Linked DNA regions of Limnospira fusiformis SAG 85.79. The protein of the gene in region 1 interacts with the protein of each later gene in a pairwise test. Links are inferred from orthologs where the notes say so. Each region holds a gene or a part of one and is shown in the gene's direction. Other genes may lie near its edges. The genes, in order: ftsZ, rlmN and HFV01_RS26385.

Region 1 (3,121 bases):
CTCACACCTGCCTTTGTCCTATCCTCAATCAGTGTGGCAAATTCAACCTTCAGCTATTCAACAAGCCTTGATCGATAATGCTCCCATATCGGAAGCGATCGTGATTAGGCAGGTATTTCCTCCCCGCCTTACTATAGAAGTGACTGAACGAGAACCTGTGGCGATCGCTCAACCTCCCATAGGAACTACTACCCCAGGAACTGAGGCGATCGTTGGCTGGTTGGATGCTGAAGGTAGTTGGATGCCATTATCAAGTTATACTGAGCTAGAACAAACAGGTCAACTGCCAAATCTGAGAGTAATCGGTAACTTTGAGATGTATCGACCCCATTGGCAGCAGATGTATAGTGATCTGAGTCGCTCCCCGGTTGACATCCATGAAATTGACTGGCAAAATCCAGCTAATATTATTTTAATGACTGAGATCGGCGAGGTGCATATTGGCTCATACAGTACACACTTTTGGGAACAGTTGCAGGTTATCGATCGCATGAGAAAATTGCCGGAACAAGTTGATGTGAGTCAAGTGGACTATATTGATCTCAGAAATCCCAACTCTCCCTTGGTGTTAATGATCTCAGATCAGTCATCACTATCAGAAGCCTCCTTCTCTAAGTGAACCCTTGACTACATCCCTGTATAGTTTAAATCATTATTAAACTAACCAGGACCGGGGAGAGATTCCTAGGGTCAGTATTCAGAGCCGGGAACAGCTTAAACTGGAACCAAAAGGAAAGACTTGACCATCTAGGTGTCACTAACTATCTAAGTCCTACTGTCCTGATAACTGCTATATTAGCGTTTTGGGTTGTTAGCTCAACTTAAACAAACTTAGTTGACTTGGACTTGTTTAAATATTAAAACTGATTCATCTACCCCAAATACTTAAAATGATGCTTGATAAGAGCAATCTGGGATCTACCCCAAATAACAACCAACCTGAAGGAAAAGCCAGCCTGTGGACGGCAGCAGAATCGGCTAACCCCTTTCGCCAAAATAATGAAGGATTAAATAATCATAATAATGATGGTAACGCCGTCCCTAATGAACAGTCCTGGAGTAGTGATATTGTGCCTAGCAACGCTGCCAAAATTAAAGTTATTGGTGTAGGGGGAAGTGGCGGAAATGCCATTAACCGGATGATTGATAGCGAGGTCTCCGGTGTCGAGTTTTGGGCCGTCAATACCGATGCCCAAGCCCTTACTCAGTCTAAAGCATCTAAACGCCTTCAGGTTGGTCAAAAACTGACCAGAGGTTTGGGAGCTGGCGGAAATCCGGCGATCGGTCAAAAAGCCGCTGAAGAGTCCCGGGATGAAATCGCCCAAGCCTTAGACGGTGCCGATTTGGTCTTTATTACCGCTGGTCTAGGTGGCGGCACCGGTACTGGTGGCGCTCCCATTGTCGCCGAAATCGCCAAAGAAGTTGGAGCCTTAACTATTGGCGTAGTTACCCGTCCTTTCACCTTTGAGGGACGGCGACGCATTTCCCAGGCTGACGAGGGAATTGCCGCCCTTCAAACTCGCGTTGATACCCTCATTGTGATTCCTAACAATAAGCTCCTGTCCGTCATTAATGAGCAAACCCCTGTACAGGAAGCCTTCCGCTATGCTGATGATGTATTGCGCCAGGGGGTTCAGGGTATTTCTGATATTATTACCATTCCCGGATTGGTGAATGTGGACTTTGCTGATGTCCGTGCCGTCATGGCTGATGCCGGTTCCGCTTTATTGGGTATTGGTATTGGTTCTGGTAAGTCACGCGCGCGGGAAGCTGCCTTAACTGCTATTTCTTCGCCTTTATTAGAATCCTCCATTGAGGGTGCGCGGGGAGTTGTATTTAATATTACTGGAGGCACAGACCTGACCTTGCATGAGGTCAATGCTGCCGCCGAGACCATTTATGAAGTCGTCGATCCTAATGCTAATATTATTTTTGGGGCCGTCATTGATGAACGGATGCAGGGTGAAGTCAAAATTACCGTCATTGCTACCGGGTTCACCGGTGAATCTAAATCTACTGTTCCCCAATCCGGCAGAGAGGTTCCTTTGTCTCGACCCATAACTTCTATTCCTCAGCAGCGCACTATACCGACTCCTGCTCCTGAGCCACAACCTCAGCCCCAGGAACTTGATATTCCCGATTTTCTCCGTCGTCGCCGTCCGCCTCCTGGTCGGTAGATCATCAAAAATTCCTAAATTCCTATCCCCCCTTAACCCATCTGATTACCGGGTAGAGGGGTTATTTATGGGAATTGGGCGCTGAGGGTCATAGCGTGTTAAGCAATAATTAAATTCTTCGCCACTTTCCGGATCTGAGGTTAGCCTATAGGTATCAGAAGGGCAATTTATAGTTTCCATTAAATTATGTCTAGCACTTATAAAAACGGACACGCTTTAGTAATTGGGGTTGGTCAAGATTTACCCAACACCGTTAATGATGCTGAGGGTTTAGTTGCCATTCTCACCGACCCGTCCAGATGCGCCTATCCACCCGAACAGGTGACATTATTAGTTAATGAAAAAGCCGATCGCTCTCAGGTATTAGAAGCCCTAGATCAACTCGCTAAAACCACCAATTCCGAGTCAACTGTAGTTATCTATTTTTCCGGTCATGGCTATCAAGTCGCCTCACCTACCGGGGAGTTTTATTATCTCATGCCCTATGGCTACAACATTAATAAACTCTATCAAACTGCTATTAGTGGTCAGGAATTTGCCGAAAAACTTAAAGCTATTACCTCCCAAAAACTGTTAATTTTATTGGACTGTTGCCATGCGGGAGGCGTGGGAGAAGCCAAAGCACCAGGACTAGAAATGGCTGCCTCTCCTTTACCGCCTGAAGCCATCAAGTTATTACAAGAAGGTCGAGGAAAAGCCTTGATTGCCTCCTGTAAGGAAGATGAACTCTCATATCTTTATAAACACAAACATAATAGCGAATTTACCATGGCTTTAATGGAAGCCTTTTGTGGTTCTGGGGTGGCTAAAAAAGATGGTTCGGTGAGGGTCGCCGATTTAGCCTTACATACTCGCCAGGTCATCCCCACCCGCACCCAAGACCGACAACACCCGGTTTTACACTATGAAAATGCTGATAATTTTGTGGTGGCTTATTATGCGGG
Region 2 (3,080 bases), 350 kb from region 1 along the record:
AGTTTATGCCGTTTTCTCGCTTCCTCCGTTAGACGAGTGGTAATTACCCCCACAGCGCGAATACCGCCGTCAGCCGCTGTAGCACGTATAAGTTGATCAGCCATAGTTTTTGGAAAGTTGATGATTGACAATTTACAATTTACAACTTACAATTATCCATAATCCATTATCCATTTAGTTCCCGCCTGCGCCCTATTCCTTGATAGCCGGAGGGGTGAAGCGGGTTTACTCATCATCACAAACAAATAATTAATTTCCCCTAACCCTAGATATCCCTTGTCTTGGGGTCATGGTGCTGGTTTTCCGGTTATGATGCACCGGATAGGCTACCATGGGTGAGGTGCGTCAGTTGGCGAGATGGGCGGTGATGATTGCCATTTTCTGGTTATGACGCACCCTACTAGAACTGCTATAATGGGGAGTGGTTTGTGATCCGACAAGTGCGATCGCTAACTGGTTTGATCATGGTGACTTATGCTGGGTAGTTTTCAAAAAAGCAGTCTAAGGATTGAGGTAGATGCCTCCGAGGCGACTATTCGCGAAAGTCTGTTGTATCCCCACCACGTTCAACAGTGGTTGTGGCCTGTGCAATTTTCATCAGGACTCCCCCAACAGTTTAATGTGGGTCTAAAGTTCACCAGTTCACTGGGTCCGGTGACCATTAAACATTATGTTGATGTGGCTGAGTCTAACTGTTTGCGGTTTCTCCTCAGTGGGGGGATTGATGGCTTTCATGAATGGTATTGGGGAGAGGGTTGGGTACAGTCCCGCTTAGAAGGTGTTTCTGTGTTACCTCTCAATTTAGGACAAACGGTTAATCTCACTCAGTTACGGGGATTTCTGTTAACTAAAAAGCCACAATCAGCCGATTAATTTTTAAGCACAGGGTAGCTATTTATGATCGCAGTTGAACCAGCTTTTAAACCTTTACTGGGGACATCTTTACCTGAACTGACTGATTGGGTTCAGCAACAGGGACAACCAGCTTATCGGGGAAAGCAATTATATCAGTGGATTTATCAGAAAGGGGCTAAATCCCTTGAGGAAATAACTGTGTTTCCCAAACAGTGGCGATCGCAATTAGCCACCATACCCGTTGGTCGTTCAACTATTCATTATCGCGCGGTTGCTAGTGATGGCACGATTAAGTATTTGCTGAAATTATCCGATGGTCAAATTATTGAAACTGTCGGCATTCCTACCCATGACCGCTTAACGGTTTGTGTTTCTTCTCAGGTGGGGTGTCCCATGGCTTGCGATTTTTGCGCGACCGGAAAGGGGGGGTTTTTCCGTAACTTGGAAACCCATGAAATTGTAGATCAAGTTCTCACGGTTCAGGAAGATTTCCAACGCCGTGTCAGCCATATTGTCTTTATGGGTATGGGGGAACCTTTACTTAATACTCAAAATGCGATCGCTGCTATTACCTGCTTAAATAGAGATATTGGTATCGGACAGCGAATGATTACTCTTTCCACCGTAGGCATTCCCAACCGCATCCGCCAATTAGCCGAATATCAGCTACAAATTACCCTGGCTGTTAGTTTACACGCTTCTAATCAAACTCTCCGAGAACAACTGATTCCCAGCGCCAAAACCTATCCCCTAGAATCCCTCATCTCTGAATGTCGAGATTATGTGAAATTGACCGGGCGGCGGGTAAGTTTTGAGTATGTGATGTTATCTGGAGTTAATGATTTACCTAGCCACGCCACCGAATTAGCCAGCCTTATGCGGGGCTTTCAAAGTCATGTTAATCTGATTCCCTATAACCCCATTAATGAGGTGGATTATCAGCGCCCTAGTCCCTCACAAATACAGGATTTTTTCAAGGAATTGGAACAGCGACGGGTAGCAGTCAGCGTTCGCTATTCTCGCGGTTTAGATGCTGATGCCGCCTGCGGTCAACTGCGGGCTTCTCAGACAATTAATAATTAATAATTAATAATTAATAATTAATAATTATCAGTTACCCCTTGGGTTCAAATATCCAGGGGAATGGCTGACAATTCCAAGGCATAAATAGTTTCCCCCTGAAACTGAGAAACCCGCACAAAGTAGGTTCCCCGTTAATAATTAATAATTAATAATTAATAATTAATAATTAACAGTTACCCCTTGGGTTCAAATATCCAGGGGAATGGCTGACAATTCCAAGGCATAAATAGTTTCCCCCTGAAACTGAGAAACCCGCACAAAGTAGGTTCCCCGTTAATAATTAATAATTAATAATTAATAATTAATAATTAACAGTTACCCCTTGGGTTCAAATATCCAGGGGAATGGCTGACAATTCCAAGGCATAAATAGTTTCCCCCTGAAACTGAGAAACCCGCACAAAGTAGGTTCCCCGTTAATAATTAATAATTAATAATTAATAATTAATAATTAACAGTTACCCCTTGGGTTCAAATATCCAGGGGAATGGCTGACAATTCCAAGGCATAAATAGTTTCCCCCTGAAACTGAGAAACCCGCACAAAGTAGGTTCCCCGTTAATAATTAATAATTAATAATTAATAATTAATAATTAATAATTAATAATTAATAATTAATAATTAACAGTTACCCCTTGGGTTCAAATATCCAGGGGAATGGCTGACAATTCCAAGGCATAAATAGTTTCCCCCTGAAACTGAGAAACTCGCACAAAGTAGGTTCCCCGTTAATAATTAATAATTAATAATTAATAATTAATAATTATCAGTTACCCCTTGGGTTCAAATATCCAGGGGAATGGCTGACAATTCCAAGGCATAAATAGTTTCCCCCTGAAACTGAGAAACTCGCACAAAGTAGGTTCCCCGTTAATAATTAATAATTAATAATTAATAATTAATAATTAACAGTTACCCCTTGGGTTCAAATATCCAGGGGAATGGCTGACAATTTCAAGGCATAAATAGTTTCCCCCTGAAACTGAGAAACTCGCACAAAGTAGGTTCCCCGTTAATAATTAATAATTAATAATTAATAATTAATAATTAACAGTTACCCCTTGGGTTCAAATATCCAGGGGAATGGCTGACAATTCCAAGGCATAAATAGTTTCCCCCTGAAACTGAGAAACTCGCACAAAG
Region 3 (2,931 bases), 2.6 Mb from region 1 along the record:
CCCTCACCCTCAATGTCGCATTTCCTCAAGGACATCTCCAATATATTGACTTTTTCCAAAAAGTCGCCCAAGGTAGATCCAATTAATAGATCAGCCGCATCAACCGTTAACCTGTCCCGTTTCCACATCCAAACAGCTTATAATTCTCCCCAATAATCATCGCCAACCCGGGGGAACGCTCATTGGCTTTCACCTATCCTAACTTGGGAAGTTGACTCCTTAATTCATTGACTGGGAAGCCTTGAGGATAAGTCGCTGATTGCTTTCCGTTTTGAGACTTGAACCTGGGATGGCGTGCTATTCCAGAAAAAAGTTACTGAAGGCCTTATCTAAATGCTTCAAAGACTCTTGTTGGTGTAGCCTTCCCAGGGAAAGGACTGGACTGGCTACCTCAGTCAACCAGGGGAGTTCTTTCTGTGAAGTGGGCAGTTGGTTAGCGGATGATTTGGTATAAGATAGTCCTGAAACCTTGCCTTGTCTACCGAACCCTTACATTAGGGCTGACCAAGTTAACGGATATGTATAGCAGCACGTAGTCAAGTCTTCACAAAAGACTAGACTCTGAGACCAAAACATACTACAATCCACATCGGTTCACGAGGATTGACTCAAACCAGAAAACTGGTTATAACTTCCAGTAAAATTTGGTGTTTGAGAAAAAAAATATGGCAAACTGCTAGGGGGTCATCTTAGCAACCGCTTTCTCGTATTCCAATCAACCGAGTTAGGCAGTGCTGTTGGTGCATAGTCTAAACTACAGCCTCTGGCAGGTTGTATCCTATCAACATAGCCAAGATAGCCTTGAACAAAGAATTAATTAAATTGGGGACGTAAACACCAGTGGGCTTTTTTAATCGCTTTTCCTTATCACGGGACATGGGCATAGACCTAGGAACCGCCAACACCCTCATTTATGTATCAGGAAAGGGAATAGTTCTGCAAAAACCATCCGTAGTTGCCATTAACCAAGACGACAAAACACCATTAGCAGTAGGAGAATCGGCCAAAAAAATGTTAGGTCGCACCCCTAAAAACGTCCGTGTTGTGCGTCCTCTGCGTAATGGGGTGGTTGCAGATGTAGAAGCAGCAGAACAGATGCTGAGACTATTTATCCGGGAAGTTAATGACGGAAAAAAACCTCTTTTTGCTCCTCGGATTATAATTGGCGTTCCCAGTGGTGTGACTGGGTTAGAACGACGGGCCGTAATTGAAGCCGCAACCCAAGCCGGAGCCGGAGATGTCAAACTGCTGGATCAATCGATCGCTGCAGCTATTGGCGCTGGTCTTCCCGTGGTAGACCCCACAGGAAATATGATTGTTGATATTGGTGGCGGAACCACAGAAGTAGCTGTACTCAGCTTAGAAGGAAACGTCCTGAGTGAGTCCCTCAGAGTCGCCGGGGATGACCTAAACGAGGCGATCATCCAATATATGAAAAAAGTCCATAATTTAGTAATCGGGGATCAAACCGCCGAAGAGATTAAAATAAATCTAGGTTCAGCTTATCCTATTGATGGCGAAGAACAATCTATTATGGAAGTTAGGGGGATTCATTTGCTCTCAGGATTACCTAGGACTGTGACCATTAAAGCCGCAGAAATCCGCGAGAGTATGCTAGAACCACTATCAGACATTATTACAGCCATTAAACGCACCCTAGAGCGAACCCCCCCAGAACTAGCGGCCGATATTATAGATCGAGGAATTATGTTAACCGGGGGAGGAGCTTTGATGAGAGGCTTAGATGCTCTGATTAGTCACGAAACTGGTATTGTCACCCATGTGGCTACAGATCCCCTTTCCTGTGTAGTATTGGGAACTGGACGGGTACTAGAGAATATGGAACAGTTTGAACGGGTATTTACACGGCAACTGCAAAATCCGTAGCTGTTTTGTTGAATGATTTTTGTAGGCTGCTGCGGAGCCAGAATTTAATCCAAGATTTGCTTAAAATCTTAGGACAATAAGGTACAATACCCCAAAAGATTCGCAACTCAATAATGAATATACGGTCAAACCCCAGACCATGCCAAATTTCCCTGACGACATACTCATAAAGTCGGATTCATGGTACAATCAAATCATGCCTTACAAAGCTTTCCGAACCAAACTAAAACTCAATGACCGTCAAGCCACCTTGATGGCCAAACACGCGGGGTATGCTCGATTTGTGTTCAATTGGGGATTACACTTATGGATGTCAGCTTATGAAGAGGGACTCAAGCCTAACGTCAACTCCATCAAAAAGGTTTTTACTCATTATGTAAAACCTCAATATCCTTGGATGTCTGAATTGTCTTCTAAAGTTGATCAATATGCCTTCATTAATCTAGGGGATGCCTTTAAGCGCTTCTTCAAGGGAATAAGCAGTTATCCTAAATTTAAGAAGAAAGGCCACCATGATAGTTTTACGCTTGACAATTCTGGAAAGCCATTCAATCTGTCAGGAACTCGCCATAAGCTGCCTTTTGTGGGCTGGGTTTCTACATTTGAGGCTCTACCCGAAAGTTGGGTTAAGAAAGTCACCCTAACGCGCCAAGCAGGGGACTGGTATATGAGCTTTTTTGTAGAAATCACGCCAGAAATTACACCGAAATATCGAGAGAGAATCGGGGTAGACCTAGGAATTAACAATTGGGCGACTTGCTCCGATGGGACCCAATTCTCTAATCCCAAGGCTTATAAAGCAGCCACCAAAAAACTAGCCAGATTACAACGTCATTTAAGTCGCAAAGTCAAAGGCTCGAAAAATTGGGCCAAATGTCTCTTAAAAGTTCAAAAGCTACATCAAAGAGTAGCAAACATTCGGCGGGACACCATTCATAAAATCACTACTTTTTTGGCTAAGAACCACAGCCAAGTAGTCATTGAAGATTTGAATGTGTCAGGTATGCTGAAAAATCATGGTTTGGCGGGTTCTATCGCTGATGC

Evidence for each region.
Region 2: the proteins of ftsZ (region 1) and rlmN interact in binary tests that used the Escherichia coli proteins (3 or more experiments, as listed by UniProt). The link is inferred for Limnospira fusiformis SAG 85.79 from one-to-one orthologs.
Region 3: the proteins of ftsZ (region 1) and HFV01_RS26385 interact in binary tests that used the Escherichia coli proteins (3 or more experiments, as listed by UniProt). The link is inferred for Limnospira fusiformis SAG 85.79 from one-to-one orthologs.

What each region holds. Positions count from the first base shown.
Region 1 is NZ_CP051185.1:3,067,485-3,070,605, forward strand. What follows is about bases 76-3,033. They hold ftsZ (cell division protein FtsZ), read left to right. Parts: upstream 76-890; coding sequence 891-2,177; downstream 2,178-3,033. Other genes in these bases: HFV01_RS14385 (cell division protein FtsQ/DivIB), read left to right, coding at 76-619; HFV01_RS14395 (caspase family protein), read left to right, coding at 2,364-3,033. Also shown: more of HFV01_RS14385, read left to right, coding at 1-75; more of HFV01_RS14395, read left to right, coding at 3,034-3,121. UniProt on the Escherichia coli protein: Essential cell division protein that forms a contractile ring structure (Z ring) at the future cell division site. The regulation of the ring assembly controls the timing and the location of cell division.
Region 2 is NZ_CP051185.1:2,718,762-2,721,841, reverse strand. The notes cover bases 1-2,917. They hold rlmN (dual-specificity RNA methyltransferase RlmN), read left to right. Parts: upstream 1-897; coding sequence 898-1,938; downstream 1,939-2,917. Other genes in these bases: HFV01_RS12915 (hypothetical protein), read left to right, coding at 475-873; hslO (Hsp33 family molecular chaperone HslO), read right to left, coding at 1-104.
Region 3 is NZ_CP051185.1:5,679,190-5,682,120, reverse strand. What follows is about bases 114-2,881. They hold HFV01_RS26385 (rod shape-determining protein), read left to right. Parts: upstream 114-876; coding sequence 877-1,887; downstream 1,888-2,881. In the rest of the region: stpA (glucosylglycerol 3-phosphatase), read left to right, coding at 1-86. UniProt on the Escherichia coli protein: Forms membrane-associated dynamic filaments that are essential for cell shape determination. Acts by regulating cell wall synthesis and cell elongation, and thus cell shape.